One region of the Streptomyces sp. NBC_01750 genome, then DNA from elsewhere that is predicted to be linked to it. Evidence: riboswitches for the same ligand, from Rfam matches in the RefSeq annotation. Region 1 holds a riboswitch; the other holds the start of a gene.

The links. A riboswitch is a leader RNA that binds a small molecule or an ion and turns the genes downstream of it on or off. The one in region 1 is predicted to bind glycine.
Region 2: another riboswitch for glycine. It lies ahead of gcvP (aminomethyl-transferring glycine dehydrogenase); the one in region 1 lies ahead of gcvT (glycine cleavage system aminomethyltransferase GcvT).

The regions. Positions count from the first base shown of each region.
Region 1 is NZ_CP109137.1:6,206,330-6,222,159, forward strand. Features, by position in the region: gene OG966_RS28350 (L-serine ammonia-lyase) at 122-1,489, opposite strand; gene glyA (serine hydroxymethyltransferase) at 1,643-2,905, opposite strand; gene gcvH (glycine cleavage system protein GcvH) at 2,929-3,306, opposite strand; gene gcvT (glycine cleavage system aminomethyltransferase GcvT) at 3,365-4,489, opposite strand; glycine riboswitch at 4,639-4,736, opposite strand; gene OG966_RS28370 (AAA family ATPase) at 4,918-5,586, shown strand; gene OG966_RS28375 (enhanced serine sensitivity protein SseB) at 5,725-6,495, shown strand; gene OG966_RS28380 (enhanced serine sensitivity protein SseB C-terminal domain-containing protein) at 6,619-7,410, shown strand; gene OG966_RS28385 (ABC transporter permease) at 7,848-8,846, shown strand; gene OG966_RS28390 (ABC transporter substrate-binding protein) at 8,954-10,729, shown strand; gene OG966_RS28395 (ABC transporter permease) at 10,855-11,853, shown strand; gene OG966_RS28400 (ABC transporter ATP-binding protein) at 11,850-12,947, shown strand; gene OG966_RS28405 (dipeptide ABC transporter ATP-binding protein) at 12,968-14,287, shown strand; gene OG966_RS28410 (trimeric intracellular cation channel family protein) at 14,691-15,350, shown strand; gene OG966_RS28415 (thioesterase family protein) at 15,463-15,830, shown strand, end outside.
Region 2 is NZ_CP109137.1:1,466,355-1,482,184, forward strand. Features, by position in the region: gene OG966_RS06510 (CPBP family intramembrane glutamic endopeptidase) at 1-539, opposite strand, end outside; gene OG966_RS06515 (glutamate-cysteine ligase family protein) at 1,046-2,557, opposite strand; gene OG966_RS06520 (hypothetical protein) at 3,040-3,627, shown strand; gene OG966_RS06525 (DUF5999 family protein) at 3,914-4,120, shown strand; gene gcvP (aminomethyl-transferring glycine dehydrogenase) at 4,195-7,080, opposite strand; glycine riboswitch at 7,258-7,355, opposite strand; gene OG966_RS06535 (PRC-barrel domain-containing protein) at 7,458-7,904, shown strand; partial or broken gene OG966_RS06540 (DNA polymerase IV) at 7,835-9,301, opposite strand; gene OG966_RS06545 (MerR family transcriptional regulator) at 9,340-9,909, opposite strand; gene OG966_RS06550 (bifunctional nuclease family protein) at 10,077-10,550, opposite strand; gene ftsR (transcriptional regulator FtsR) at 10,604-11,347, opposite strand; gene OG966_RS06560 (FHA domain-containing protein) at 11,389-12,270, opposite strand; gene OG966_RS06565 (DUF881 domain-containing protein) at 12,418-13,248, opposite strand; gene OG966_RS06570 (small basic family protein) at 13,254-13,586, opposite strand; gene OG966_RS06575 (DUF881 domain-containing protein) at 13,583-14,512, opposite strand; gene OG966_RS06580 (mannose-1-phosphate guanyltransferase) at 14,610-15,830, opposite strand, start outside.

The sequences.
Region 1 (15,830 bases):
AGGGACTTTTCAGGGACTTTCACTTCTGTCCCAGGGCGTTTCCAGGGACTTTCCGCCACGTAAGCAGGGAAGGCCCTGACAGCGCTGAAAGAAGAAAATGCGCTGGTCAGGGCCTAGAACGTCAGCACTCGATGATGTTCACCGCGAGGCCGCCGCGCGCGGTCTCCTTGTACTTGACCGACATGTCCGCCCCGGTCTCCTTCATGGTCTTGATGACCTTGTCGAGCGAGACCTTGTGGCTGCCGTCGCCGCGCATCGCCATCTTCGCCGCCGTCACGGCCTTGACCGCGGCCATGCCGTTGCGTTCGATGCACGGGATCTGGACCAGGCCGCCGACCGGGTCGCAGGTCAGGCCGAGGTTGTGCTCCATGCCTATCTCGGCCGCGTTCTCGACCTGCTCGGGGGTGCCGCCGAGCACCTCGGCCAGCGCACCCGCGGCCATCGAACAGGCGGAGCCGACCTCGCCCTGGCAGCCGACCTCGGCGCCGGAGATCGAGGCGTTCTCCTTGAAGAGCATGCCGATCGCTCCGGCGGCGAGCAGGAAGCGGACCACGCCGTCCTCGTCCGCGCCCGGCACGAAGTTCATGTAGTAGTGCAGCACCGCCGGGATGATGCCCGCGGCACCGTTGGTGGGTGCGGTGACGACGCGGCCGCCCGCGGCGTTCTCCTCGTTCACGGCCATCGCGTACAGCGTGATCCACTCCATGGAGCGGGCCAGTGCGTCGCCCTCGGCACGCAGCTGGCGGGCGGAGTTGGCCGCCCGGCGGCGGACCTTGAGGCCGCCGGGCAGGATGCCCTCGCGGGACATCCCGCGCGAGACGCAGGCCTGCATGACCCGCCAGATCTCCAGCAGGCCCTCGCGGATCTCGTCCTCGGTGCGCCAGGCCTTCTCGTTCTCCAGCATCAGCGCGGAGATCGAAAGACCGGTCTCCTGCGCGAGCCGCAGCAGCTCGTCGCCGGTACGGAAGGGGTACTTCAGCACGGTGTCGTCGAGCTTGATCCGATCCTCGCCGACGGCGTCCTCGTCGACCACGAAGCCGCCGCCCACCGAGTAGTACGTCTTCTCGAGTACGAGTCCGCCCTGGGCGTCGTACGCGAAGATCGTCATCCCGTTGGCGTGGTACGGCAGCGCCTTGCGGCGGTGCAGGATCAGATCCTTGTCGAAGTCGAAGTCGATCTCGTGCATACCGAGCAGATTGATCCGGCGCCCGGTGCGGATGCGCTCGACCTGGGCGTCCGCGGTCTCGACGTCGACGGTACGGGGAGAGTTGCCCTCAAGACCGAGCAGCACGGCCTTCGGGGTGCCGTGGCCGTGGCCGGTCGCGCCCAGTGAGCCGAAGAGCTCGGCGCGTATGGCGGCGGTGTGGGCCATCAGGCCCTCGTTCTTGAGCCGCCGCGCGAACAGGGCGGCCGCGCGCATCGGGCCGACGGTGTGGGAGCTGGACGGGCCGATGCCGATCGAGAACAGGTCGAAGACCGAAATGGCCACGGAAGACTCCTAGGGGGTTGGTAGACGCCTTTGTCTGCCGGGGTGGTGCAGAGGGCGGTGCGTGGCGGTACCGAGGCGATACCTGGTGCGGGGCACCGCACGCACTGACCAGTGTGCGCGGTGCCCCGTGAGTTCGTACAAAAGCGTACGGAATTACTTCAGGCCAGGGTAAAGCGGGTGCTTCGCGGCCAGGGCCGAGACCCGGGCGCTCAGCGCCTGCGTGTCGTACGACGGCTTCAGCGCCTCGGCGATGATGTCGGCGACCTCACGGAAGTCCTCGTCCTGGAAACCGCGGGTGGCCAGCGCAGGGGTGCCGATCCGCAGACCCGAGGTGACCATCGGCGGCCGCGGGTCGTTCGGGATCGCGTTGCGGTTGACCGTGATGCCCACCTCGTGGAGGCGGTCCTCGGCCTGCTGGCCGTCCAGCTGGGAGTTGCGCAGGTCGACCAGGACCAGGTGCACATCCGTGCCGCCGGACAGTACGGAGACGCCGTGCTCGGTCACGTCGGCCTGGATCAGACGCTCGGCGAGGATACGGGCGCCGTTCAGGGTGCGCTGCTGGCGCTCCTTGAACTCCTCGGTCGCCGCGACCTTGAAGGAGACCGCCTTCGCCGCGATGACGTGCTCCAGCGGACCGCCCTGCTGACCGGGGAAGACCGCGGAGTTGATCTTCTTGGCGAGCTCCTGCGTCGACAGGATCACACCGCCGCGCGGACCGCCGAGGGTCTTGTGCGTGGTGGTGGTGACGACATGGGCGTGCGGCACCGGGTTCGGGTGCAGACCGGCGGCGACCAGGCCCGCGAAGTGGGCCATGTCGACCATCAGGTACGCGCCGACCTCGTCCGCGATCCGGCGGAAGGCCGCGAAGTCGAGCTGGCGCGGGTACGCGGACCAGCCGGCGACGATCAGCTTCGGACGGGACTCCTTGGCGAGGCGCTCGACCTCGGCCATGTCGACCTGGCCGGTCTCGCTGTCCACGTGGTACGCGACCACGTTGTACAGCTTGCCGGAGAAGTTGATCTTCATGCCGTGGGTCAGGTGCCCGCCGTGGGCGAGGTTCAGACCCATGATCGTGTCGCCCGGCTTCAGCAGCGCGAACATCGCGGCCGCGTTCGCCTGGGCGCCCGAGTGCGGCTGGACGTTGGCGTGCTCGGCGCCGAAGAGTGCCTTGATGCGGTCGATCGCGATCTGCTCGACGACATCGACGTGCTCGCAGCCACCGTAGTAGCGGCGGCCCGGGTAGCCCTCGGCGTACTTGTTGGTGAGGACGGAGCCCTGCGCCTCCATGACCGCGACCGGAGCGAAGTTCTCCGAGGCGATCATCTCGAGGGTGGACTGCTGGCGGTGGAGCTCGGCGTCGACAGCGGCGGCGACGTCCGGGTCCAGCTCATGGAGAGGGGCGTTGAGAAGCGACATCTCGATCCCTGTCGTGGTCGTGGTCAGTTGCCGGAGAACTCGGTGTACTCGTCGGCGGAGAGCAGGTCCTTCGGCTCCTCGCTGACGCGCACCTTGAAGAGCCAGCCGCCCTCGAAGGGGGCGGAGTTCACCAGAGACGGGTCATTGACGACGTCCTCGTTGGCCTCGGTGACCTCACCGCTGACCGGGGAGTACAGGTCGCTGACGGACTTGGTCGACTCCAGCTCACCGCAGGTCTCGCCCGCGGTCACCGTGTCACCTACCTCAGGGAGCTGGACGTACACCACATCGCCGAGTGCGTTCGCCGCGTGCTCCGTGATGCCGACCGTCGACACGCCGTCCTCGGCGGCCGACAGCCACTCGTGCTCCTTGCTGAAGCGCAGCTGCTGGGGGTTGCTCATGGCCTGAATTCTCCTGTACGCGGGGGAGTGCTGGTGAACGGAGTGAAGGTGCGGACGATCACTTCTGGCGCTTGTAGAACGGCAGCGCGACGATCTCGTACGGCTCGTGGGTGCCGCGGATGTCGACGCCGACGCCCTCGCTGCCCGGGACGGCGTGCGTCGCGTCCACATACGCGATGGCGATCGGCCTGCCGAGGGTCGGGGAGGGCGCACCGGAGGTGACCTCGCCGACGACCTGGCCGCCCGCGACCACGGAGAAGCCGGCCCGCGGGACCCTGCGGCCCTCGGCGATCAGGCCGACGAGCTTGCGCGGCGGGTTGGACTCGGCGCGCACGGCGGCTGCCTCGAGTGCCTCGCGGCCGACGAAACGCCCGTCGTTCGTGGTCTTCTCGAACTTCACGACCCGGCCGAGGCCCGCGTCGAACGGGGTCAGCGCGGTGGTCAGTTCATGCCCGTACAGCGGCATGCCCGCCTCCAGGCGGAGCGTGTCGCGGCAGGACAGACCGGCCGGGACGAGACCGACGGGCGCGCCCGCCTCGGTCAGCGCCTGCCAGAGCTTCTCGGCGTACTGCGGCTGGACGAAGAGCTCGAAGCCGTCCTCACCGGTGTAGCCCGTACGGGCGATCAGCGCCGGGACGCCGGCGACCGTGCCGGGCAGGCCGGCGTAGTACTTCAGCCCGTCCAGGTCGGCGTCGGTCAGCGATGCGAGGATCCCGGGGGACTCCGGGCCCTGGACGGCGATGAGCGCGTACGCGTCGCGGTCGTCCCGTACCTCGGCGTCGTAGCCCTCGGCGCGGGCGGTCAGCGCGTCCAGCACCACCTGGGCGTTGCCCGCGTTGGCGACGACCATGTACTCCGTCTCGCCGAGGCGGTAGACGATCAGGTCGTCGAGGATCCCGCCGTCCTCCTGGCAGATCATGGTGTAGCGGGCGCGGCCGACGGCCACTCCGCCGATGTTGCCGACCAGCGCGAAGTCGAGGAGATCGGCCGCGCGCGGTCCGCTGACGGTGATCTCGCCCATGTGCGACAGGTCGAAGAGACCGGCCTTGGTGCGTACGGCGTTGTGCTCGTCGCGCTCACTGCCGTACCGCAGCGGCATGTCCCAGCCCGCGAAGTCGGTCATGGTCGCGCCCAGCGAGCGGTGCAGGGCGTCGAGGGCAGTCAGACGGGGGACGTGACTCATAGAAGTGGCTCCCAGGGCATGGCCGGCGAGGACAATCCTCCCCATCTGTCATCGGAACCTGAGAGGTTCGTCCCGACCACACGTATTGATGGTCGTGACTTGCACCTTGGGTGGAGCCACTCGACAGCGGCTCGCTTTTCAGATCTGCCTCATCACACGCGGTACGGGGCCTGAGAGATTCAAGGGAGGGACTTGCTCCTTCGGCGCCCGGCGCACACAGTGGCCAGGACTCTCCCGCGTGGATTCAAGCGGCCGGTATGCAGTTGGCGGGCACATCATTGCACGCATCGCGCCAGAGTGGTGCGTGTGGTCCGGAACGCGGCCGCGCCTGCCCGAAGTGGCCCGCAGCTGCGAATAGGTTGTGTCGCATTACCAATTCTTTACACTTCATGGGCAAGGGTGAGCGTGACCCGACATGGGGGAGGGTGATGACGTTGCAGCAGTCCGGTGCCTGTGCGACGACCGCGGGGGTGCCCGCCCGGCCGGACATGTCCGCACGGGAACTGCGCGGGGCGCCCGAGGCCATACTGCGCGACCTCAGGGACCGCTCGGGGCGCAGTCCGCACAGTCTGGTCTTCGCCGCCGGTGATGTGGTGGTCGTCTCCGGCCTGCCCGGCAGCGGCAAGTCCACGTTGATCCGGCGCGCGGCGCGCGGCCGTGTCATCGACTCGCAGGACACCCGGGACCGCTGGGAGGCCCTGATGCCGCGGCTGCTGCCGTACGCCGTCTACCGCCCGCTGGTACGGATCGCCCACTACGCCGGGCTGAGGCGGGCGCTGCGCTCCGGCGAGAGTGTCGTCGTCCATGACTGCGGTACGCAGACCTGGGTGCGGCGCTGGCTGGTCCGCGTGGCGCTCCGTCGCGGGAGCGGTCTCCATCTGGTGCTGCTCGACGTCACGCCCGAGGTCGCCAGACAGGGCCAGCGCGAGCGGGGTCGCGGTGTCTCCGGGTACGCCTTCGCCCGGCACCGGCGCGCGGTCGGGCATCTGATCGGCGACGCGGAGGCGGGCCGGCTGCCGGCGGGCTGCGCTTCGGCGGTGCTGCTGGACCGGGACGCGGCGGGGGTGCTGGCGCGGGTCGGCTTCGAGAAGCCGTAGGGCGGTGCGCGCGGGGCTGGGACTCGGCCTCTGAGGCCTTTGAGGAGCGGGATCCGCGGAGCCCCGGTTCATGTCCGTCGGGCCGCGGAGTTAGGCTCGTGGCGCGCAGCCGTGGAAGCCGGGGGAGAAGGACCGCACATGGAGATACCGGAGCAGACCCATCCGTATCCGTCTTCCGGCTGGCCGGGGAACGAGCTGGAAGAGGTGCTCGGCGCATCGCTCGGCAACCCCTCGGCAGGCGGCCGGCTGGTCGAGGTGCTCGGCCGCAGTCATATCTGGGTGCCGCTGCCCAACGGCGGCGGACCCGACAGCCCCGATCTCGATCTGCCCACGATGGAGATCGACGGCGCTCCCTATGTCCCGGTCTTCAGCTCCGAGCAGCAGTATCTGCAGTGCGTCGGCAGCCATGTCTCCTTCACCGTCGCGCCCGCACGGGAATTCGCCCGCGGGCTGCCTCCGCAGCTCGGTATCGCCGTGAATCCCGGCGGTACGGTCGGCGCGCCGCTGCCGCCGCCCGCGGTCGCCGAGCTGTGCCGGGTGGGACGTACACCGCTGGACGGCCCCGCGACCGGCGGCCGGGTCCGGCTCTTCGAGCCCGACTGGCAGGAAGAGCCGGTCGACTTCCTCGCCGCCGCGGCCGGGGAGTTCGAGGCCTCCGGCGTCGTCCTCACCGCCCGTCGTGCGCTCGCCTCCATCGAGGGCGACCCGCCGGCCCTCTTCATAGGTGTCCAGCTCTCCTCCTGGGAGGCCGCCGAGCGCAATGCCCCGATGGACGCGCTCGGCCGGGCGCTCGGCCGGGTCCAGGTGGGCTGGCCGGTCAACCTCGTACTGCTGGATGCCGCCCAGGACCCGGTCGGCGCATGGATGCTGGAGCGGGTGCGGCCCTTCTACGAACGGCCGCACTTGTAGTCGTCAAGTCGGTGTCAGGACTGCCGATTAAGCTGGTTTGATGGCCTTACCGCAGCACTCGTGTGCCCGGGGCGGCTGTGGTGTTGCTGCATCGAAGAGGCATCGAAGAGGGGCGGAACCAGGGTGAGTGCGTCAGGCACCGCGGCGGCCGGGCAGGTCGAGCACATGCTGCGCCAGGTGACTCCCGGACGCTACGACGCGTACGAGGCGCTGCTGCACGCCATCGCCGACCCGTCGAACGGCCAGGTCTGGATGCTGCTCTGGCACGGCCAGGCCGGATCGTCGGACGCCCAGTACGGCAACATGGAGGTCGACGGCGTCGGCTACGCGCCCTGCGTCACCTCCGCCCAGGAGCTCTCCGTCTCCGGCTGGAACCGTGCCCACGAGGTGGTCACCGGCCGGGACATCGCCCGCGCGCTGTACCCGGACCGCTGGGGTATCTGGCTCAACCCGCACGCGCCGGGCGGCGGCGTCGGCATCCCCTGGCTGGATCTGCGCCGCATCGCCACCGGCCTCGACCGGATGCCCGCAGGACCGCTGCGACTGTCCGAACCGGCCATCGAGCTCCCGCACTTCTACGGCCTGCTCGCCCAGAATGCCCACCGCACGCACGCGATCCGCTCGCTGCGCCGCGCCTGGGTGCAGCCCGCGCTCGGCGCTCCGTATCTCGCCATCGGGCTCGATCTGTACGACACGAGCAGGCAGTCCGTGGACACGGTGCGGGCGATGATGCAGCAGTCGATCGCCGCGGTACCGGACGGGTTGCCGGTCTCCACCGTCGCGATGTCCGACGAGTACGACCCCGTCACGATGTGGCTGCGGGCCAACGCCCGCCCGTTCTACGACCGTGAGGCCCATGCCGGCGGCGTGCCCGCCGGCGGCGGCTACGGCTATCCGCCGCCGCACGGCCGCTGAGTCGGCCGTGACAGCACATTGACGCTCAGGGCCTGACCTGCTGATTCCATGCCCCAACTTCACACTTGGGGTGCAATTGTGTGCGCTTGGACCTTCAAACGCCTTGCAATCGAAGAGCCGCCCTCGTCCGCATGGCGGCACAACAGTCAACTTTCGCCCCATTTGCGATATTTGGCGTTCCGCTCAGTCGGTGGCTCCGTCCGTATAACGGAAACCCCCTCCCCTCATCACGTTTGAGCAAACATTCCCCGAGGGGTCTGGCGGGTGATCGCGGCAGCGTTGAAGACTCCCGGCAACAAGGACCCTTCGGTCCTGTGTACGACCAGCTTTTTCGAACATTCCTCGCAACACACACAACTGCACCACTGATGTGAACGAAGCCGCTACAGCGGCGGGCATGGGTCGGTCACCGCCGGCCGAGAGGGGTCCCCACCACGATGACGGCACCACTGCACGACACGAGCGCGGCCGAAACCGCGGCCGTCGATGTCGCCGCCGATGTCCCGCAGAAGGCCATCGAAGGGCGTTCGCCCTGGAAGATCGCCTGGATCCGGTTGAAGCGTGACAAGGTCGCACTTGTCGGCGGTTTCGTGGTGCTCCTCCTGATCGTGGTCGCGATATTCGCTCCACTGATCGTGAGTCTGCTCGGCCACCCGCCGGAGGAGCTCCACGAGGATGCGATCGACCCGCTGTTGGGTACCCCGATCGGTGACTGGGGTGGCATCAATTCCGACTTCCTCTTCGGAGTTGAGCCGGTCAACGGCCGGGACGTCTTCAGCCGAATCGTCTACGGCGCGCGGATCTCGCTTCTCGTCGCCTTCCTGTCCGCCTTCGTCGCGGTCACCCTGGGCACCGTCTTCGGAGTCGTCGCCGGCTACTTCGGCGGCTGGGTCGACGCGGCGATCAGCCGGGTGATGGACCTGCTGCTGGCCTTCCCGCAGCTGCTCTTCATCATCGCCCTGATCTCGGTCGTCCCGAATGAACTGTGGGGCTTCTCCGGTTCGGGTCTGCGCATCGCGGTCCTCGTCCTGGTGATCGGCTTCTTCGGCTGGCCGTACATCGGCCGGATCGTGCGCGGGCAGACGCTCTCGCTGCGTGAGCGGGAGTACGTCGAAGCGGCGCGCAGCCTCGGTGCGGGCCGTACGTACATCCTCTTCCGGGAGCTGCTGCCGAACCTGGTGGCCCCGATCACCGTCTACACGACGCTGATGATCCCCACCAACGTCCTGACGGAAGCCGCCCTGAGCTTCCTCGGCGTTGGCGTCAAGCCGCCCACTCCGTCGTGGGGCGAGATGCTCTCGACGGCCGTGCGCACCTACGAGGACGATCCGCTGTTCATGATCATCCCGGGCCTGGCGATCTTCGTCACCGTGTTGGCCTTCAATCTCTTCGGCGACGGCGTACGAGATGCGCTGGACCCGAAGGGGTCCCGCTGACCCCCACACGTCCCTGCGGACACACCGCCCCTGCCGAAGCCGTCAGGAGCAATAGCCCAGAACCACGGCCCTCAAGGGCAGTGACTACTACGGAGGTTGCGAGCATCGTGACAACCAATCGCACGTCGAAGCGCAGGCTTGCCGCAGGCACGGCTGTCGTGCTCGCGGCCCTGCTGACCGCCACGGCATGTGGCGGCAAGGACGACGGCAAGGACGGCGCCGGCAAGGCGGCCGGCTTCAACGCCGGCATTGGCAAGGTCGCCAACGCGTCCGACACCAAGGGCGGCACGCTGAAGTTCGTCGGCACCCAGGACGCCGACTCGTGGGACCCGCAGCGCGGTTACTACGGCTTCATGTGGGACTTCGCCCGCTATTACACCCGCCAGCTCGTCAGCTTCAAGGCGGCGCCGGGCCAGGGCAGCACCGAGCTCGTCCCGGACCTCGCGACCGCGAAGGCCGAGATATCGGACGGCGGCAAGACCTACAAGTACACCCTCAAGGACAACGTGACCTGGGAGGACGGCACGCCCGTCACCTCGCAGGAGATCAAGTACGGCATCGAGCGCACCTGGGCTCAGGACGTCATCTCCGGCGGTCCGGTCTACCTGATGCAGGTGCTCGACCCGAAGACCGAGTACAAGGGTCCGTACAAGGACAAGGCCGCGGACAAGCTCGGCCTGAAGGCGATCGAGACGCCGGACGCGAAGACCATCGTCTTCAAGCTGCCGAAGCCGAACGGTGACTTCGAGCAGATGCTCGCCATGCCGGCGGCCTCGCCGGTGAAGAAGGAGAAGGACACCGCCTCCAAGTACGGCCTGAAGCCCTTCTCCAACGGCCCGTACAAGATCGACTCGTACGCGCCGAACAAGTCGATGTCGCTGTCCCGCAACACCAACTGGAAGCCCGCCTCGGACACCATCCGCAAGGCGCTTCCGGACAAGATCACGGTCACCTTCATGACCAACGCGGACGACATGGACAAGCGCCTGCTCAAGGGCGACTTCGATGTCGACATCAACGCGACGGGCATCGGCCAGGCGGCGCGTACCACCGCCCTGCGCAAGCACAAGGACAACCTCGACAACGGCCAGACCGGCTTCATCCGCTACGCGGTCTTCCCGCAGACGGTCAAGCCGTTCGACAACATCGAGTGCCGCAAGGCAGTCATTTACGCCGCCGACAAGAAGTCGCTGCAGACCGCCCGTGGCGGCCCGCAGGCCGGTGGCGACATCGCCCCGAACATGCTCCCCGCGGGCATCAAGGGTTCCGACCCCACGTACGACCCGTACGAGGTCCTCAAGAACGACAGCAAGCCGAACGTCGAGAAGGCCAAGGCCGCGCTGAAGGCCTGTGGCCAGCCGAACGGCTTCAAGACCACCATCGCGGTGCGCAACAACAAGCCGGTCGAGGTCGCCACGGCCGTCTCGCTGCAGAACGCGCTGAAGCAGGTCGGCATCGACGCTCAGGTCGACCAGTTCGACGGCGCCCAGACGTCCGGCATCATCGGTTCGCCGAAGGTCGTCAAGTCCAAGGGCTACGGCATCATCATCATGGGCTGGGGCGCGGACTTCCCGACCGGCCAGGGCTTCTCGCAGCCGCTGGTCGACGGCCGGTTCATCCTGCAGAGCGGTAACAACAACTTCTCCGAGCTGAACGACCCCGCGGTCAACAAGCTCTTCGACCAGGCCATCGCCGAGACCGACCCGGCCAAGGCCGGCGAGATCTACAAGCAGATGAACCAGAAGGTCTCCGAGGCTGCTGTCTACCTGCCCTTCGTCTACGACAAGACGATCACCTGGCGCAGCACCCGCCTGACCAACGCCTACACCGCGGACGCCTACAACGGCCGCTACGACTACGCCTCGCTCGGCGTCGTCAAGTAAATCCCAGTCAGTTCACGTTCCAGTGCCACACCCGCTAGGCACGAAGGGCAGGTGATGGCCGCGAGCGGTGGCCCGGGGCCCTCTCCATAAGAGAGGGCCCCCGGGCCACCGTCGGGCCGAGCGCAGTGCTTGCATATCTCATCAGGCGAATCTTCGCCGTCATCGTCATGCTGATGGTCATCACGCTGGTGACCTTCGGAATCTTCTTCCTCTTCCCCAAGATGATCGGGACGGACCCGGCGCTGTACTTCGTCGGCAAACAGTCCGACCCCGCCTCCATCGAGGGCATCCGGCAGAAGATGGGCCTGGACGACCCGATCCTGGTCCAGTTCGGGAAGTTCGTGGCCGGGCTGGCTGTCGGACGGACGTACGCCAACGGCTCCGACGTGACGCAATGCGCCGCGCCCTGCTTCGGGTACTCGTTCAAAACCGAGCAGGAGGTCTGGCCGCTGCTGCTCGAGTGGCTGCCGGTCACCCTCTCGCTCGCCGCGGGTGCTGTCGTGCTCTGGGTGATCGGTGGTGTCTCCACCGGCATCATCTCCGCCCTCAAGCGCGGTACGCCGCTGGACCGTTCGGCGATGGGCATCGCTCTCGGCGGTGTCTCGCTGCCCATCTACTTCACCGGCATGCTCTCCCTGGCGCTCTTCTCCGACCAGCTGGGGTGGTTCGACCGGCCGGACGCGGCGTTCAGTGAGGATCCGGCGGCCTGGTTCAACGGCATGGTTCTGCCGTGGGTCACGCTGGCCTTCCTGTACGCCGCGATGTACGCCAGGCTCACCCGCGCCACCATGCTGGAGGTCCTCAACGAGGACTACATCCGCACCGCCAGAGCCAAGGGCCTCACGGAACCGGTGGTCATCGGCAAGCACGCGATGCGCTCGACCATGACCCCGATCCTGACCGTCCTCGGCCTGGACCTCGGAGCCCTGGTGGGCGGCGCGGTCCTGACCGAGAGCACCTTCTCCCTGCACGGCCTCGGCTACAACGCGGTGAAGGCAATCAGCGACCACGATCTGCCCGTGATCCTCGGAGTCACGCTCATCGCGGCCTTCTTCGTCGTCCTCGCCAACCTCGTCGTGGACCTCATGTACGCAGTGATCGACCCCCGAGTGAGGCTCTCATGACCGATCTGACGAAGACCGGCGCCGTCGGCGAGCCCGTCTCCGCGGGCTCGGCCCCCTCCACCGCCTTCCTCGAGGTACGCGACCTCCAGGTGCACTTCCCGACCGACGACGGTCTCGTGAAGTCGGTCGACGGACTCTCCTTCACGCTGGAGAAGGGCAAGACCCTCGGCATCGTGGGTGAGTCCGGTTCCGGCAAGTCGGTGACCTCGCTCGGCATCATGGGCCTGCACCGCGTCGGCCAGTACGGCCGGCAGAAGGCGCACCTCTCCGGCGAGATCTGGCTGAACGGCAAGGAACTGTTGACCGCAGATCCGGACGAGGTACGCCGCCTGCGCGGCCGCGACATGGCGATGATCTTCCAGGATCCGCTGTCCGCGATGCATCCGTACTTCACCATCGGCAAGCAGATCAGCGAGGCGTACCAGGTCCACAACAAGGCGGACAAGAAGACCGCCCTGAAGCGGGCCGTCGAGTTGCTGGACCGGGTGGGCATCCCGGAGCCCCACAAGCGGGTGGACAGCTACCCGCACGAGTTCTCCGGCGGTATGCGCCAGCGCGCGATGATCGCGATGGCGCTGGTCAACAACCCCGAGCTGCTCATCGCGGACGAGCCGACCACCGCGCTGGACGTCACCGTCCAGGCGCAGATCCTCGACCTGATCCGGGATCTGCAGAAGGAGTTCGGCTCCGCGGTCATCATCATCACCCATGACCTGGGCGTCGTCGCCGAGCTGGCCGACGACATCCTGGTGATGTACGGCGGCCGCTGCGTCGAGCGGGGTCCGGCCGAGAAGGTCTTCTACGAGCCGCAGCACCCCTACACCTGGGGCCTGCTGGGCTCGATGCCGCGTATCGACCGTGACCAGACCGAGCGCCTCATCCCGGTCAAGGGTTCCCCGCCCAGCCTGATCAACATCCCCAGTGGCTGTGCTTTCCACCCGCGTTGCCCGTACGCCGATGTGCCCAAGGGCGGGATCACCCGCACCGAGCGGCCGGAGCTGCGGGAGGTCGGCAGCCGACACCACTCGGCCTGCCACATGTCGCAGGAGGACCGCACGCGGATCTGGACCGAAGAGATTGCGCCGAAGCTTTGAGTGAGACAAAGGATTCCGAGATGGCGATCCCGGAGCAGGCCACCTCCTCGCCCGAGCCGTTGCTCAAGGTCACCGGACTGGTCAAGCACTTCCCGATCACGAAGGGGCTGCTGCGCCGGCAGGCCGGTGCCGTTCAGGCGGTCGACGGCATCAGCTTCGACGTACTTCCCGGCGAGACGCTCGGTGTCGTGGGTGAGTCCGGCTGTGGCAAGTCGACGATGGGCCGGCTCATCACCCGGCTGCTCGAACCGACCGGTGGCAAGATCGAGTTCGAGGGCAAGGACATCACGCACCTCGGTGTCGCGGGCATGCGCCCGATGCGCCGGGACGTGCAGATGATCTTCCAGGACCCGTACGGCTCGCTGAACCCGCGCCACACGGTCGGTTCGATCGTCAGCGCGCCGTTCAAGCTGCAGGGCGTCACACCCGAGGGCGGGATCAAGAAGGAGGTCCAGCGGCTGCTGGGCCTGGTCGGTCTCAACCCCGAGCACTACAACCGCTACCCGCACGAGTTCTCCGGCGGCCAGCGCCAGCGCATCGGTATCGCGCGGGCCCTCGCCCTGAAGCCGAAGCTGGTCGTGGCGGACGAGCCGGTCTCGGCGCTGGACGTGTCGATCCAGGCGCAGGTGGTGAATCTGCTGGACGACCTCCAGGACGAGCTGGGTCTCACCTATGTGATCATCGCCCACGACCTGTCGGTCATCCGCCATGTCTCGGACCGCATCGCGGTGATGTACCTGGGCAAGATCGTCGAGCTGACGGACCGCAAGTCGCTGTACGAGTCGCCGATGCACCCGTACACGAAGGCGCTGCTCTCGGCGGTGCCGGTGCCTGACCCGAAGCGGCGTGGCGCCAAGAGCGACCGCATCCTGCTCAAGGGCGACGTCCCGTCGCCGATCTCCCCGCCGAGCGGCTGCCGGTTCCACACCCGGTGCTGGAAGGCGACGGATATCTGCAAGACGCAGGAACCGCCGCTGCTGGCACTGAAGACGGGCCACCAGGTGGCCTGCCACCACCCGGAGAACGCACCGGACCTGGCCCCGGGCGACGCGGCGCTCCTGCCGTCGGCGCGGGAGGCGATCGAGATCGTCGACGTGACGCCGAAGGCATCGGAGACCGCAGGGGCGAGCCTTGCGAAGTCCGACGAGGACGCGGACCACACCGAGGCCGGGGCGAGCCTCGCCAAGGCCGAGCCTGAGGCCATCGAGGCGGAGACCCCGGCCGCCGCGGCGTCGGACGACGCCGCCGACAGCGGGCCTGAGCCTGCCGTGGGTGAGGACGCCGATGCGCAGCCGGGCGACAGGACCGGGCCCGTCGAAGGCAAGGCGTCCGACGGGTAGTCAGGCGCTGCCGGGGTGAGAGCTCCGGCCGATGGCGACGCCGTCGGCCGGGCCGGGCCTGTCGCAGGCGAGAGCGCCGATGCGCAGGGCGAGTCCGGGGCAACCGGGGCGGAGCCTTCGGCCGAGCGCGGCGTCGTACGCCGACGGCGCCGGGACCTGCCGGAGGTGCGGCCGCGCAGCCGCAGGCCGAGCCTGCGGCCGGCGAAGGTGACGGCTCGGCCAGGAGGGGCCGTGGGCGCCGGGGAAAGCGAGGCCGCGCCCGCCCGGGCGAAGAAGGCGAGGCCGAGGCTCAGCCCGCTACGGGCGTCGTCGGCGGCGCCGCGGAGGCCGCCGGCGGGGACCGCCGGTCGATCCGCGGGTAACCACGGCAAGCTCCGCGTCGTGGAACCGGCACAATCGTCCGGTGCTCCATGAACTGTTCACGCCCTCCGTCCAGCATGCGCTCGACCTCGCCGGGATCTTCGTCTTCGCGATCTCCGGCGCACTGCTCGCCGTACGCAAGAATTTCGACGTCTTCGGCATCGCGGTGCTCGCTGAGGTGACCGCGCTGGGCGGAGGGCTCCTTCGTGACCTGATCATCGGGGCCGTCCCGCCCGCGGCCTTCAGCGATCTCGGTTACTTCCTCATGCCGCTCGTGGCGACCGCTCTGGTCTTCTTCCTGCATCCGCACGTCGAGCGCATCCAGGTCGGTGTCAATGTCTTCGACGCCGCAGGCCTCGGCCTGTTCTGCGTCACCGGCACCACCAAGGCCTACGAGTACGGGCTCGGCCTCACCTTCTCCGCCGCGCTCGGGCTTGCCACCGCCGTGGGTGGCGGTGTGCTGCGTGACGTACTCGCCAACGAGGTGCCGTCGCTGCTGCGCTGGGACCGTGATCTGTACGCCGTCCCCGCCATTGTCGGCGCGACCATGGTGGTGGTCGCCATCCAGTTCGACGTACTGAACGCGGCCACCAGTGGATTCGCCGTGGTGACCGCGTTCGTGCTGCGGCTGCTCGCGATGCGCTTCCACTGGCGCGCGCCGCGCGCCTGGAACCGGCGCTCGGCAGCCGCCGAAGAGAGCTAGCCGAAGAGAGCCGGCAGAGCCGGACCGCTCCGGAATGCCGCGTTCCGCCGGTCTGGCCCGCACAGAGCAAAAAAAGCTACCGCTCAGTAATTTTCTGTTGTACGGTGCCGCCATGGCACAGGCAGTACAGGCAACCATCGGGGACAGTGAGTTCGACCGCGACACCGCTGTCACCCTGCGCGCACCGGGCATCTATGACGCGGAGCTCTCGGCGGGCTGGACGATCATCCGCGCCGTCAACGGCGGCTACCTGCTGGCCCTGCTCGGCCGTGCGCTCGGGGACGCTCTGCCGCACCCCGACCCGTTCACGGTCTCGGCGCACTACCTCACGGCGTCGCACCCGGGCCCCGCGGTCATCCGCACCGAGGTCGTACGCACCGGCCGCACGCTCTCCACCGGCCAGGCCTCGCTGTTCCAGTACGCCGAGGACGGCACGGAGGTCGAGCGCATCCGCGTCCTCGCCTCGTACGGAGACCTGGA
Region 2 (15,830 bases), 4.7 Mb from region 1:
TACCCGACGACGATCACTTCCTCCAGTACGGAGTTCTGGATCGCCGAGAGGATCAGCACCGGGTACTTCCACCACACCTCGGGCAGCGCTTCGGGCACCACGGTGAGGTTGAACCCGGCGGCGCGCGCCACAAGGTAGAACGCCAGCCCGGCGCTGCCGATGCCCGCCGCGATCAGCGCGCCCCGCCCCAGGTCGGACCAGGGTCTGGTCCGGTCGAAGCCGATCGAGCGCAGACCGGCGCCCTCCCGCAGCAGCAGATGCGCGACGAGCAGGACAGGCACCAGCGCCGTCGCGATATCGAAGAGCTGCCAGGTGAGATCGAGCCACGGCCGCCCGGGTGCGTACGACTTGTTCAGCGTCGCCGCCTGGTCCTTGAGTCCGCCCGGTTTCGTCACCGATCCGATAAAGCTGATCAGCGACGACACTCCGCTCGCGCCCAGCGAGAGGGCCAGTACAAGGAGCGTCTCGGACCGCAAGATCCTCCGCGACATGCCCTCTTGAGGAAGAGAATCAGCCACGCGTCCCGCCTCCGCCTGCACGCCTGCCTCCAGTTGAGTAATCCCGTCTCATCCCCATCCTCGCCCCGCCAGGGTCTCGAAAGCAGGTGCGAAATTCGCGTGCGACAGGCTGGGGGACGAGCGGCACTGAGATGACGCCGGTCCCCTTTTCCTCAGTTCACCGTCCAAGGAGGGGCGCCACCGCATGGGACGTCACAGCTTGCCCGACGACGACACGACGGACGTAGGCAGGTCCCGACCACGCGTACGCCACCGCACGGTCGCCATCGCCACGATGCTCGTCGTCGCGCGGCGCGGCTGATCACCCGGCTGAAGGAGCTCACGGACCCGAGCGCCCGGTGCCTATGATCGCCATCACCGTCGGCCCGGCACCGGCCGGCAGGAGGTCTACCAGATCGCCAGATCGCCAGGGCAGCGGGCAGCGGGCGGCGGGCGCACCAGGTGAGCGACCCCGCCGAGATCCAGGCCGTGATCCAGGCCGTGATCCTCACGGTGATCGTCGCGGTCGGGCAGACGGGACGAGCCGCTCAGGAGTGAGGGCCGGGGAAGCCGACCGGCCAGGTATGCACCGGCTCGCCCTCGTGCATCAGCTCGCAGTAGCGGCGGGTGGTCGCGGCGAGGGCGGCATCCCGCTCCAGCCCGGCCTCCAGCGCCCGGTGGTAGGTATCCGCCTGCCACGAAGCCCCGTTCACACGCCGTCGGCACCGCTCCTCGATGACGCCGAGGTAGAAGTCGCGGTCCGCGGGCTCCACATGCCATGCGTCGAGCCCCGCCGCGGCGAGCGGCAGCAGTTCGTCGCGTATGAGCTTGACGGCCGGCACCCGTGTGATACCGCCGCCTCGGCCGGGACGCGGCCACAGAAGCTCCGCGTCGATGCCGTGGTGGCACGCGGTGTCGAAGTTCTCGGCCGCGACGGCGAAGGGCAGCCGGGTCCACACCGGCCTGGCCTCCTCGGCGAGCGCGCGCACCAGCCCGTAGTAGAAGGCGACATTGGCGATGACATCGGTGACCGTGGGGCCGGCGGGCAGCACGCGGTTCTCCACCCGCAGATGCGGTACGCCGTCGGCGACTCCGTACACCGGCCGGTTCCAGCGGTAGACCGTGCCGTTGTGCAGGACGAGTTCCTGCAGCCCGGGCACACCGCCGTCGTCGAGCACCCGCAGCGGGTCCTCGTCGTCGCAGATCGGCAGCAGCGCCGGGAAGTAGCGCAGATTCTCCGCGAAGAGGTCGTACGCGGAGTCCACCCACCGCTCGCCGAACCAGGTCCGGGGCCGTACGCCCTGGGCCTGGAGCTCGGGCGGGCGGGTGTCGGTGGCCTGCTGGAACAGCGGTGGCCGCGACTCGCGCCACAGCTCCTTGCCGAACAGGAAGGGCGAGTTGGCGCCGACCGCGACCTGTACCGCGGCCACCGCCTGCGCGGCGTTCCACACATCGGCGAAGCGTCCGGGTGTCACCTGGAGGTGCAGTTGCACGGAGGTGCAGGCGGCTTCGGGAGCGATCGACGTCGAGGTACAGCTCAGCCGCTCCACGCCCTCTATCTCGAGCGCGAAGTCCTCGCCGCGTGCGGCGACGATCTGGTCGTTGAGCAGCGTGTACCGGTCGACGTCCGAGAGGTTCGCGGAGACCAGGTCGTGCTGGGCGAGCGTCGGAAGAATTCCGATCATCACGATCCCCGCGCCGACCTCGTTCGCTTTTCGGTGGGCATATCCAAGGCCGGTGCGCAGCTCCTCGGCGAGTTGATCGAGCACGCGCCCGGCCAGCCGGTGCGGAACGATATTTACTTCCAGGTTGAACATCCCGAGCTCGGTCTGGAAATCATGGCTCGCGATACGCTCCAGGACTTCCTTATTCATCATCCGCGGCAGCCCGTCGGCACCTGCGAGATTCAGCTCGATCTCCAGACCCATGAGATTTTTGGGCCGGTCGAACCTCTTCTCGGCCAGCAGCCGCCCCAGTCCCGCGAGGCACTGCTGCAGCTTCCTCCGGTACCTTTGCCGATCGGACAGGTCCGCTCCGCCTGCCACGACCTTCTCCCCCATCGAAGCGTCCCTCCTCGAGTGGGCACCACAGAGCATCGACCGCTCGCCTCACCGACGATAATGCCCAGACTGACTGATCTATAACGCCCCGCGCTCAGCGCGCGACCGGTAGTGTGGGCAGAGGCTCCAGTGGCACATTCCTTAGGCATGGTGCAGTACGCAGTTACCACTGCCCGATGCCTGGTGAAAAACACCGACCGGTTCCAGCCGTCCGCGCCGAAGAGAAAATCCCAGGCCGCGGCCCCGCCTTCACGAAATATCGGTAGAAAGGCCGCCGGAGAAGGGCCTGATACCACCTTGCCGGAAATACGTGCGACCGCTAGCAGAAACACTGCGAGAACACGTGTCGTATAAACTCGGCAAACGAGGTAGAGAGTTGGCGCCCGGTGGCCTTTCCGGCCCCCCTCTGGCCCCGCACGCTGACAGTGCCGTCCGCACCTGCCCACGCTCCAACGTGTCTCCGAAGTGAGAGGCGACCCACCATGCCGCTGCATGTCCCCCCGGCTCCCGCGCCTGCCCTGCGCACCGTCCTCACGGCGCTCGGTTCTCCCACCGCCGTCCGCGAAGCTCGCACACCCGCTCTCAGGTCCGCCCAGGGCCCGCTGAGCCCCGAACTCCCGCTACCCGTCCACGTACTGGACCAGATCGTGCCGAGCGGCGGCGCCCCCTACACCCGCCTCGCCGGCTGGCGCTTCCTGATCCGCAGCGGCGAACGAGCCGTGGCCGCTGCGGAAACGATGCTCACCCCCGACGGCTGGGCCTTCTCGCACTTCTTCGAAGGCCCCTACCTCAGCTCCACCGAACGGGCGCTGCGCCAGGCCGAGTCGATGCACACCCCTTTCCAGCCGCGCCTGCTGTCCATTCCGGAGCTCTACATGCTCACCCTCTGGCTGCACGGCGACACGGACGCCGACGCCTCGGCCGGCACCCCCCGGCCGACGGACGTACTGGTACCGCTGGCTCCGGCGCCACCCGGCATCGCGGCGCACCGTCCGCACCGCGTCGCCGATCTGCTGCCGGTGATGACACTGCGGCTTGCGCCTGCCCCGCTGCTCGGCTCACCCGCCTGAAAACCGCACGTCGCGCCCCGTGACCAGCCGGTCGCGGGGCGCACGTCTGCTCCATCCGGACTAGCCCATACCGGCCCCCCTGAACCACCCGAAAGGACAGTGGAGTTGAGCTGAACCGTCCGCCTGGGTGATACGTCATTAACCAGTAAGAAGAGCTGCCGCGAAATCCCTGCGGATTGACGCCCGTGGGGCAACACTGGGAGCCGACCGACAGATACGGGGGGCGGCCATGAACACCTCATCAAGCCGCAGGACACTCACTACAACGCAGCGAGAGAACCCACCCATGTGCCAGCACCAGCCACTCTGCCCTACATCCGACTCAGCCGACCGGGAAGCGGCCCGACTCGTGGCGCACCACCCGGAGCAGGGCTGGAGCCTGCTGTGCAACGGCGTCCTGCTCTTCGAGGACACCGGTGAGCTTCTGCCCGACGGGCAGATCATCGCTCCGCACCGGGCACGGGAGACCGGGCAGGTGATGACGGCCGCCTGAGGCGCCGTCGGTACGACAAGGGGGCCGGCCGGAGACTTCTCTCCGCACCGGCCCCGATGCATGCGCTCCCCGCGTCAGTTGTCGTACTCGTCCAGCGGCGGGCAGGAGCAGACGAGGTTACGGTCGCCGAACGCACCGTCGATCCTGCGCACCGGCGGCCAGTACTTGTCCGCGGCGCTCACTCCGGCCGGGAAGACGGCCTCGTCCCGGCTGTAGGCGTGCTCCCACTCCCCGCCGAGCGCCGCCGCCGTGTGCGGGGCGTTGCTCAGCGGATTGTCCTGCGCGGGCCACTCGCCGGACGCGACCTTCTCGATCTCGCCGCGGATCGCGATCATCGCGGCACAGAAGCGGTCGATCTCGTTCAGGTCCTCACTCTCGGTGGGCTCGATCATCAGTGTGCCGGCCACCGGGAAGGACATCGTCGGCGCGTGGAAGCCGTAGTCGATCAGACGCTTGGCGATGTCGTCGACGCTGACGCCGGTCGCCTTCGACAGCGGCCGCAGGTCCACGATGCACTCGTGCGCGACCAGGCCGGCCGGACCCGTGTAGAGCACCGGGTAGTGCGGCTCAAGGCGCTTGGCGATGTAGTTGGCCGCGAGCACGGCGACCTGCGTCGCGCGCTTGAGGCCTTCGCCACCCATCAGACGTACGTACGCCCAGGAGATCGGCAGGATGCCTGCCGAGCCCCACGGCGCGGCCGAGATCGGCCCTACGCCCGTCTCCGGTCCCGCGGTCGGCTGGAGCGGGTGGTTCGGGAGGTAGGGGGCGAGGTGCGCCCGTACCCCGACCGGGCCGACGCCCGGACCGCCGCCGCCGTGCGGGATGCAGAAGGTCTTGTGCAGATTGAGGTGCGAGACGTCGCCGCCGAACTTGCCCGGCTTGGCGAGACCCACCAGCGCGTTGAGGTTGGCGCCGTCGACGTACACCTGGCCGCCGGCGTCGTGCACCTGCGCGCAGATGTCGGCGACGTGCTCCTCAAACACACCGTGCGTGGACGGGTACGTGATCATCAGCACGGACAGCTCGTCGCGGTACTGCTCGATCTTGGCGCGGAGGTCCTCGATGTCCACCTCGCCGTCGTCGGCGGTCTTCACCACGACGACCTTCATGCCCGCCATCACGGCGCTGGCGGCGTTGGTGCCGTGCGCGGAGGAGGGGATGAGGCAGATGGTGCGCTGGGCGTCGCCGTTGGCGCGGTGGTACGCGCGTACGGCGAGCAGGCCCGCGAGCTCGCCCTGCGAACCGGCGTTGGGCTGGATGGACACCGCGTCGTACCCGGTGACCTCGGCGAGGCGCTCCTCCAGCTCATGGATGAGCGTGAGATACCCGGCGGCCTGCTCGACCGGCGCGAAGGGGTGCATCTGCCCGAACTCCGGCCAGGTCACCGGCTCCATCTCGGTGGTCGCGTTCAGCTTCATGGTGCAGGAGCCGAGCGGGATCATGCCGCGGTCCAGGGCGTAGTCACGGTCGGCGAGCCTGCGCAGGTAGCGCAGCATCGCGGTCTCGGAACGGTGCTCGTGGAAGACGGGGTGCGTGAGGTAGTCGTCGGTCCTCAGCAGGGCCTGGGGCAACGTTTCCGCGGTGGTCGCGTCGAGCGCCTCGATGTCGCCCTCGACACCGAAGGCGGACCAGACGGCGGACAGCTGCTCACGACCGGTTGTCTCGTCGCAGGAGATGGAGACCTGGTCGGCGTCGACGAGGTGCAGGTTCACTCCGCCCTCGCGTGCGGCGGCGACGACCTCGGCGGCCCTGCCCGGCACCCGGGCGGTCACCGTGTCGAAGTAGGAACCGTGTACGACGTCCACACCGCCGGCCCGCAGTCCCGCCTCGAGCAGCGCGGCATAGCGGTGGGTGCGCTGTGCGATCGACCGCAGGCCCTCGGGACCGTGGTAGACCGCGTACATCCCCGCCATGACGGCGAGCAACACCTGCGCGGTGCAGATGTTGCTGGTGGCCTTCTCCCGGCGGATGTGCTGCTCACGAGTCTGCAGCGCGAGCCGGTAGGCCTTGTTGCCGTCCGCGTCCACGGAGACGCCGACGAGGCGCCCCGGCAGGCTGCGGGCGAACTTGTCACGTACCGCCATGTAGCCGGCGTGCGGACCGCCGAAGCCCATCGGGACACCGAAGCGCTGGGTGGTGCCGACGGCGATGTCGGCACCCAGTTCACCGGGCGACGTGAGCAGGGTCAGGGCCAGCAAATCGGCGGCGACCGTGACAATCGCGCCGAGCTCGTGCGCCTGCTCGACGACGGGCTTGATGTCCCGTACGGCACCGGAGGCACCCGGGTACTGCAGCAGTACGCCGAAGACGCCGCGCTCGGCGATCTCGGCCGGAATGCCCTCACTCAGATCCGCCGTGACGACCTCGACACCGGTCGGCTCGGCGCGGGTCCGGATCACCGCGAGGGTCTGGGGCAGTGCGTCGGCGTCGACCAGGAAGACGCCGTCCTTGACCTTGCCGACGCGGCGGGCCAGCGACATGGCCTCCGCGGCGGCGGTGGCCTCGTCGAGCAGCGATGCGCCGGAGGTGGGCAGGCCGGTCAGATCGGCCACCATCGTCTGGAAGTTCAGCAGTGCCTCGAGCCGGCCCTGCGAGATCTCCGGCTGGTACGGCGTGTACGCGGTGTACCAGGCCGGGCTCTCCATGACATTGCGCAGGATGACCGGCGGCGTGAAGGTGCCGTAGTAGCCGAGGCCGATCATCGGCGCCAGCACCTGATTGCGGTCGGCGAGGGTGCGCAGCTCGGCGAGAACGTCGGCTTCGGTGCGGGCGCCCGGGAGGTTCAGCGCCTCGGCGCTCTTGATCACATCGGGCACCGCGGCGGAGGTCAGCTCGTCGAGCGAGCCGTAGCCCACCTGCGCGAGCATCTTGGCCTGAGCCCCGGCGTCGGGCCCGATGTGGCGCTGCTCGAAGGGGGTGCCTCGCTCCAGTTGGGAGAGCGGAATGCGGTTGGCGGTCATTAAGGAGGCCTCCTGGTCAGACACGACCTACGAGGGGCACCACGGCGCGGATGCCCGGACGGCCTCCCCCTCTGTCATCTCAACCTGAGAGCTTCACCGACGCGCACAGGGCACGCCGACTTTCACCGTCGGTGAGAGCGGATGCCGTCCGACGCCCGCCCTGCTTTCCAGAGTGACCTCGTCCGTGCGGTACAGGGGCCTGAGAGATTCCGGGGAGGATTTGCTCCTTCGGCGCCGCCGGTACTTTCACCGGAGGACTCTCCCGCACGGGGTCAGCAGCCGTTAGCCAGCGTACCAGCGCGCCTCGTCGTCGATCGCTCGAGTGGCCGATACCTCCGATGTGCACTTTTGTAGTATTTAAACACCCGTTGCGACCTATTGGAGGGACCGTGCAGACCGATATCGATCCGCGCAGCCTGATCGGCCGCAAGGCGTTCGACAGCCACGGCACCAAAATCGGGACTGTGGACGAGGTGTATCTGGACGATGCGACAGGGGCGCCCGAGTGGGCGGCCGTGCGCACGGGCCTCTTCAGCCGGGACGCCTTCGTCCCGCTCGAGCCCAGCAAGGTCGTCAAAGACACCCTGCACGTCCCGTACGAGCGCGCGCTGATCAAGGATGCCCCCGACTTCGGTGTCGGCCGCCATCTCTCCCCCGAGCAGGAGCTCCAGCTCTACCACCACTACGGACTCGAACTCCCCGAAGCTCCCGAGACGCCCGCCGCGTCCTCCGACCCCTCCGGCCCGTCCGACGGGGACTCCGGCTCCGGCCCCGGCTCCCGACCCGACCGGGACTTCGGCCGGCTGGCGGGCCGGGAGGACTGAGCGGCGTCCGCTGTCGCGGGCGGTGCCACCAGCGGTAGCGGATCGCCCGGCTCCAGGTCCGGGTCGTCGACCATGAAGGTGCGCACCCGCCCCGGCCGCCGCGACCACGGCTCCTCGAACCGCACCGTGACCCGCCCCACCCCGCTGCCCTGCACCCACCCTGCCCCGTACTCGGCATGCCGTACGTCATGCCCGGCCGGCCAGCGCCGCTCGGCGGGCGGCTGGTGTTCCGCCCCCGCGGTGCCGGCCCCTTCGCCGGCCCGTTCGCCGGCCTCGTGCGGCTCCGGACCGCCGTCCGGCTCCCCGGCCTCGGCCTGCTCACCGGCTGCGGCCTGGGCGAACAGATCCTCCTGCGTGTAGTCCGCGAGCCCGGTCACGCCCACTCCCAGCAGCCGAACCCCGCCCGTGGTGTCCACAGCCTCCAGCAGCCGCCCGGCGGCCTCCCGCACCACCGCGGGGTCGTCCGTCGGCCCGCGCAGCGTCTCGGAGCGCGTCAGGGTCGAGAAGTCGTACCGCCGCACCTTCAGCACGATGGTCCGCCCCGAGTGCCCGGACGACCGCAGCCGCTGCACACACCGCTCGGCGAGCCGCTCCACCTCGATCCGCACCCGTACCCGGTCGTGCAGATCCACATCGAAGGTGTCCTCCACCGACACCGACTTCGCGTCCCTCTCGGCCACCACCGGCCGGTCGTCGTGCCCCACCGCCATCCGGAACAGCGAGGCTCCGTGTGCCTTGCCCAGTAGACGTACGAGCTCGTCCTCGCCCGCCTCCGCCAGATCGGCCACGGTTGTCATTCCGGCCCGCCGCAGATGCTCCCCGGTCGCCGGCCCGACCCCGGGCAGCGTACGCACGGACATCGGCCCGAGCAGCTCTCGCTCCGTGCCGGGCTCTATGAGGACCAGACCGTCGGGCTTCGCCTGCTCGGAGGCGATCTTGGCCAGCATCTTGGACCCCGCGAGCCCGACCGAACCGGTGAGCCCCGTGACCGCTCGGATATCGGCGCGCAGCCGCTCACCGGTCGCCCTGGCCGACGCCGAGTCGTCGGCCGAGCCGCCCGCCTCCAGGTCCACGAAGGCCTCGTCGAGGCTCAGCGGCTCCACCAGCGGCGAGAGTCTGCCAAGCAGTTCCATCACCTGCTCGCTGACCGCCCGGTAGAGGGAGAAGCGCGGCACGAGATACGCGGCGTTCGGCGCCAGCCGCCTGGCCTGCGCCATCGGCATCGCGGAGTGCACGCCGAACCGTCTGGCCTCGTACGAGGCGGTGGCGACGACTCCGCGCGGCCCGAGCCCGCCGACCACCACCGGCTTCCCGCGCAGACTCGGCTTCGCCGCCTGTTCGGCGGCGGCGAAGAAGGCATCCATGTCCAGATGCAGAATCGTCGGCGCGGTTCTCACATCTCCGATGCTGCCCTACACCACTGACAACGGGCGCTTCAGACGGCCCGGTCGCGCCTGCGCCTGGCCAGCTCGTCGGCGGGATTGTTCCCGACCAGGGTCTCGCCGGTGTCGACCCGCTCGCCGTGCAGTTGCGAGAGCGCGGCCTCGACATCCCGCCAGACCACGCCCACGGCGATCCCGAAGACGCCCTGGCCGCCCTGCAGCAGATCGACCACCTCGTCGGGCGAGGAGCACTCGTAGACCGTCGCGCCGTCGCTCATCAGCGTCATACGCTCGAGATCCGTGAAGCCGCGGGCTCTCAGATGCTGCACCGCGGCACGAATGTTCTGCAGCGCGACGCCGGTGTCCAGGAAACGCTTGACGATCTTGAGAACGACCACGTCGCGGAAGCTGTAGAGCCGTTGGGTTCCGGAGCCGTACGCCGACCGCACACTGGGCTCGACCAGGCCCGTACGCGCCCAGTAGTCGAGCTGCCGATAGGTGATACCCGCCGCCGCACACGCGGTGGGCCCGCGGTAGCCGATCGTCTCCGTAGAGAGGTCGGCCGCACTGTCGTGAAGCGGATACGGCCCGCCCGCCGCCGTACCGTCGCCGCTGCTGCTCACGCCGACCTCCGTCCTTGACCTGCCATCTCGACGGTAGGCAGTCGCCCGGGGTGCGTCAACGATCGCCACACTCGGCACGCCGAGTGATAATCACCTTGAGAGTGGTTTCCCGTGCCCCTATTCGGGGAAAGGCTGCTCGAATGCGCCAACAGAGCCCGGCTGGGCGGTCACTGACTGTTGGTGCCGAAGTCTTCCGGCGAGATCTGATCGAGGAACTCGCGGAACTTCTCCACCTCGTCCTCCTGCTCGTCCGGGATCGCGATTCCCGCGTCGTCGAGCACCCCGTCACTGCCGTAGATCGGCGTACCGGTGCGCAGGGCCAGCGCTATGGCGTCGGACGGTCTGGCGCTCACCTCGACTCCGCTGGCGAAGACCAGCTCCGCGTAGAAGACCCCTTCACGCAAGTCAGTGATGCGGACCTCGGTGAGCTCCTGACCCACCGCCTCCAGCACATCCTTGAAGAGGTCATGGGTCAGCGGCCTGGCAGGAGCCATGCCTTGCTGGGCAAAGGCAATGGCGGTCGCCTCCCCGGGACCGATCCAAATGGGGAGGTACCGGTCGCCTCCCACTTCACGCAGGAGCACGATCGGTTGGTTCGAGGGCATTTCGACCCGGACACCCACAACGTCGAGCTCGTTCACACAGCAACCCTAGGACGTGCCCGACCGGTTTGGGTAGTCGGGCTCCCCCATGATCAGTGGAGCCGTACCCCGAGCGCCGTCTGCACAAGGGCCGCATGGAGCCGTACGGAAAGGGCCGCAAGCTCCTTCGTGGTCGCCTCGGCATGGGCCCTGGTCTGCGGATTGCGGTGCCGCCGCAAGGGTGCAACCACCTGTTCCACGAGCCCGGCCTCACGCTCGGCAGCGGCTTTCATGGCACGCAGATGCCGCGGCTCGAGTCCGAATCTCCCCAGATCCGCGACAAGCCTGGCCACCGTGACCGACTCGGCGTCGTAGGCGCCGTCCTCGTCCGCCGCGAGAAGGCCGTACGACTCCCACTCGGCCACCTCGTCCTCGCTCACCTCGGCGGACGCGAGAAGCTCCGCGCGACCCACCCGGGCAGCGGTCGGACGTTCGGGCTCCGAATCCCAGGGGCCGTCGAGCAGTTCCCGCTGCGCGCCCTGCGCGGGCAGCTTTACCTGCTCACCGCGCCCCAGGGCGTCGAGATGCTCCCGGATGACCTTCAGCGGAAGATAGTGGTCCCGCTGCATCCGCAGCACCTGTGCCAGCCGCTCCACGTCCTCCGGGCTGAACTTGCGATACCCGGACGGTGTCCGCCGCGGCTCGACCAGTCCTTCGGCCTCCAGAAAACGGATCTTGGAGATGGTGACTTCGGGAAACTCGTCGCGCAGCTGACTGAGCACCGTGCCGATACTCATCAGCCGGTTGCCCGCGGTGGCGGTGCCGTGACCGGCACCGCCCGTCGGTGTTCGTAGCATGTACCTTCCTGGGGGTCCCCCCGGACGGAGTCTGGGGGAGGTCACACGCCCCGCTGGCTGGCGTAGAAGACCAGCCGGTACTTGCCGATCTGGACTTCGTCGCCGTTCGACAGGAGGACCGAGTCGATCCGCTCGCGGTTGACATACGTGCCGTTCAGACTGCCGACGTCGGCGACGCCGAAACGGCCGTCCGGCCCTCTGCGGAACTCCACGTGACGCCGCGAGACCGTCACGTCGTCGAGGAAGATGTCGCTCTGCGGGTGACGGCCGGCCGTGGTCAGCTCACCGTCCAGCAGGAAGCGGCTGCCGGAGTTCGGACCGCGGCGCACCACGAGGAGCGCCGAGCCGAGCGGCAGCGCGTCGACGGCCGCCTGAGCCTCGGGCGAGAGCGAAGGAACGGCGGTCTGTCCGGTCACCTCGGCGTCGTAGGCCTCGATGCCGGAGATGGAGATCGTCGAGGTCGTCTCCGAGGCGCGCTCCGCCGGCGCTCCGCCCCGCAGCGGCGCACCGCAGTTGGAGCAGAACCGGCTGGCCTCGGCATTGCGGTGCCCACACCTCGTACAAACCAAGGCCGACATGGACGGGTCCTCCTGCCGCGGCTGCCCCGCGTGGGGATTGGTCGCATACGGGTCGGAGGCAAACCCTCCACCCGTACTTGAGGTTGATGGTTCCCCGAAACCTATGCGGCCGGGACCGGCAGGGTCAACAGATGACGCGCCCTGACCGCCCGAAATGTCACCACCCGGACCACCCACCTCATCCCGGAAGAGCGGCCGCTCCGCGCCCTGCTCCTCACTCTGGCCGTGGCGTGGCGCGCGGTGCCGGGCGTTGCCGCCGTCCTCGCGTGCGCTCTTGCCGAACAACTTCCCAAACAACTTCACGGGCGATTCCCCTTGACCGAAATAGACCCGCCCGTGGGGCAGGACGAACCCTCAATGATCAGACCTGCCGACCCGGACATCATCACAACGTCCGAAACCGCAAGACAGTTTCCACCACGCGCCACGCTTGTGATGTGCCGACCCCCCGAACCCTCATGCCCTCGTCCGCCGGACCTCATACTCTCCGCCTCACTGCGATGACGACCGAGCGTAGTCAGGCCGCTTCGCAGGTCTCAACGCATCCACAACGATCTTCTCCGACCGCGCTACCGTGGCCGTGGCCTGCTCCTTCTCCAGCGTCTGCACCACACCGCCCGGGATGTTCAGGGCGGGCTCCAGATCCTGCGGCTTGCCGATGACCTTGAACGTGTACGGCGCGGAGATCCGCTTGCCGTCCACCTGGATGTCGCCGCCGGTGCCGGTGAAATACGTGTCCGCCACGACCCTGGTGTCGTTGACCTGGATCGCCTCCGCACCCGCGGCCCGCAGCTCCTGGATCGTGTCGAGCAGCATGTCCGACTCGACGGTGCCGGACGGGTCCTCGATGGTCAGCGTGATGCCCGGTCCCTGCGCCGCGACTGTGCCGGCCAGGATGCCCAGCTGCTGTTCCTTCTGCAGCGTCTGCTTGCGCGCTTCCTCGGCCTGGTCGGAGCTGCTCTCCAGCTCGGTGCGCTGATCCTCCAGACGCTGCTTCTCGTCCTCGAGCCGCTGGGTGCGATTGTCGAGCTCGTCCAGGATGCGCACCAGGTCTTCCTGGCGGGCGCCACGCAGCGCACTGTTGTCGCTGTTCGAACGGACCTGGATGGCGAGTCCAAGACCGAGGACGAACAGCAGCACGGCGACGATGAGTTGAGCGCGCGTGACCCGCGGCGGCCACAACACCGCGACGAGCCGCTGCCGGCCGGTCTGCTCGCCGGTCTGCTCACCAGACTGCTCGCCGGGCTGCTCACCGGTCTGCTCCTCGGCAGGGGGCGCCACCGCCTCCGGCTCCTCGCCCTTCGGGTTTTCTTCGCTGTTCATCTGCCTCACGCCCGGAACACATGCCGGCGGATCGCGGCAGCGTTGGAGAAGATCCGGATACCGAGCACGACCACCACGCCCGTGGACAGCTGGGCACCGACGCCCAACTTGTCGCCCAGGAACACGATCAGCGCGGCCACCACCACATTCGACAAGAAGGAGACAACGAAGACCTTGTCGACGAAGATGCCGTCGAGCATGGCCCGCAGGCCACCGAATACCGCGTCGAGAGCCGCGACGACGGCGATCGGCAGATAGGGCTCGACCACCGCCGGTACTTCGGGTCGGACCAACAGTCCGACCACGACTCCCACGACGAGGCCCAGTACGGCGATCACGATGTGCCCTTCCCTGTGTCAGCCGTACCCTGCCCGGTGCCCTTTCCGGCGTCGGCGGTCTTCGGCTCTGCTGTACGTACGATCAAGCTGGGCGCCGCCGGCAGACGCACCTTTTCCTGGTTGGAAATGCTCGTGCGGATACCGAAGTTCTCCTGCAACGCGTGCAGATACTGCCCGTCGGCACTGTCCTGGAAGGCGGTGCTCAACTTCTTCCCGTCCCCCACCGCAAGCACCGTGTACGGCGGCACCAGCGGTTTGTTGTCGACCAGTATGGCGTCGCCCGCCGCACGGATCGCAGACAGGGCGGTCAACCGCTGACCGTTGATGGCGACAGCCTCCGCGCCGGACTCCCACAGGCCGTTGACGATCCGCTGCATATCGCGGTCCCGCACCCGGCCCGTGTCGTTGAAGCCGCTGCTCTCCCGCGGGCCGTCGCCGCCCTGCTCGGTGTCCTTCGCGTCGTCGACGACGAGCTTCACGCCCGGCCCCTGGACCTCTGTGGCACCGGAGAGCAGCGCTACGAGTTCCCCCTGGCCCCCGCCCCCGGTCTTGAGCGCCTTCCGCTGCCGGGCCCCCACCTGCTCACGGAGCGTGTCGACACTGCGCTCGAGCTCGTCCGCCGCGGTGGTCTCCGCGTCGATACGGTCGATGAGCTCCTCGCGCTCCTTCGCCACGACCGGTGCGGATATCCGCGCCTGCGCGGCTCCGACGGTCACGACCAGGGCCGCGAGTACCAGGCCGGCGGCGAGACCGAGCTTCGCACGCAGCGGACGGGGCAGCCCGCCGCCTTCCGCCGCCCGGCGGGCCGTCGCCTCCGCGTATCCGTCGTCGAGGCTGTGCTCCATAACGTTCGTCAGCAGCGACATGGACGCATCGGGACGCGGAGGTGGAGAGCCGGTGCTCCGAACGGGGGGCTGCTGCGACATGCCGCACATCGTCGCACGTCGCGGCTGCTACCGCCGAATGGCCCCACCGGTGTGCCGGAAGCCGTCCACGGACAACTCCCGACACACCGGCCCCACGCTAGAGACCTGCGCTGTCCAGGACGGCGGACCACTCGTCGAGCAGCGCCTGCGCCGAGGCGTCGTCCGGACCCTCGGCCCACAGATGAGTGACGGCCTCCGCGGGGTCGGGAAGCACCATGACCCAGCGGCCGTCGGGCTCGACGATCCGCACACCGTCGGTCGTATCGACATCCCGGTCGCCGGCCGCCTCGACGACACGTCGCATCACGAGACCCTTGACCGCCCACGGCGTCGCCAGATCACGCCGCAGCACATGCGCCCGCGGAATCCGGGCGTCGATCTGGCTCAGCGTGAGCTGCGTACGAGCCACCAGGCCGACCAGCCGGACAAAGGCCGCGAAGCCGTCGAAGACACTGCTGAACTCCGGAACGATGAAGCCACCACGGCCGTCTCCGCCGAAGATGGTGGTTTCCTCCCGGCCCACACGCGTCAGATCGTCGGGCGATGTGGTCGTCCACTCCACTTGAGTGCCGTGGTACGCCGCCACCTGCTCGGCGATCCTGGTGGTCGTCACCGGCAGCGCCACCCGCCCGCTGCGCCGTTCGGCCGCGACCAGGTCGAGCAGCACCAGCAGTGCGCGATCGTCCTCGACGATCCGCCCCCGCTCGTCAACGAGGGACAGCCGCTCGCCGACGGGGTCGAAGCGCACACCGAAGGCCGCCCGCGCGGAGGCCACGATCTCGCCCAGCCGCACCATCCCGGAGCGGCGGGTGTCCGCCGTTTCGGTGGGCCGCGACTCGTCGAGCCCCGGGTTGATCGTCAGGGCGTCCACACCGAGCCGTCCGAGCAGGTTGGGCAGCACAAGTCCGGCACTGCCGTTGGACGCGTCGATGACGACTTTGAGCCCCGATTCGGCGATGCCCGAGGTGTCGACATTGCGCAGCAGTGAGCCGGTGTACGAGTCGAAGACGCTGGACGGGAAGTGCAGATCCCCGATCTCGCCCGGGAACGCACGCCGGTACTCCTGGCGCGCGTACACCCGGTCCAGCTTTCGCTGCCCGCCCTGCGAGAGGTCCGCTCCGCGCTCGTCGATGAACATGATGTCCACGGAGTCCGGCACACCCGGCGACGTACGGATCATGATGCCGCCGGCGCTTCCCCGCGCGGTCTGCTGTCGCGCGACCGGCAGCGGCACGTTTTCCAGATCCCGTACATCGATGGCACTGGTCTGCAGCGCTGAGATCATGGCCCGCTTCAGCGCGCGGGCACCCCGGGAGTG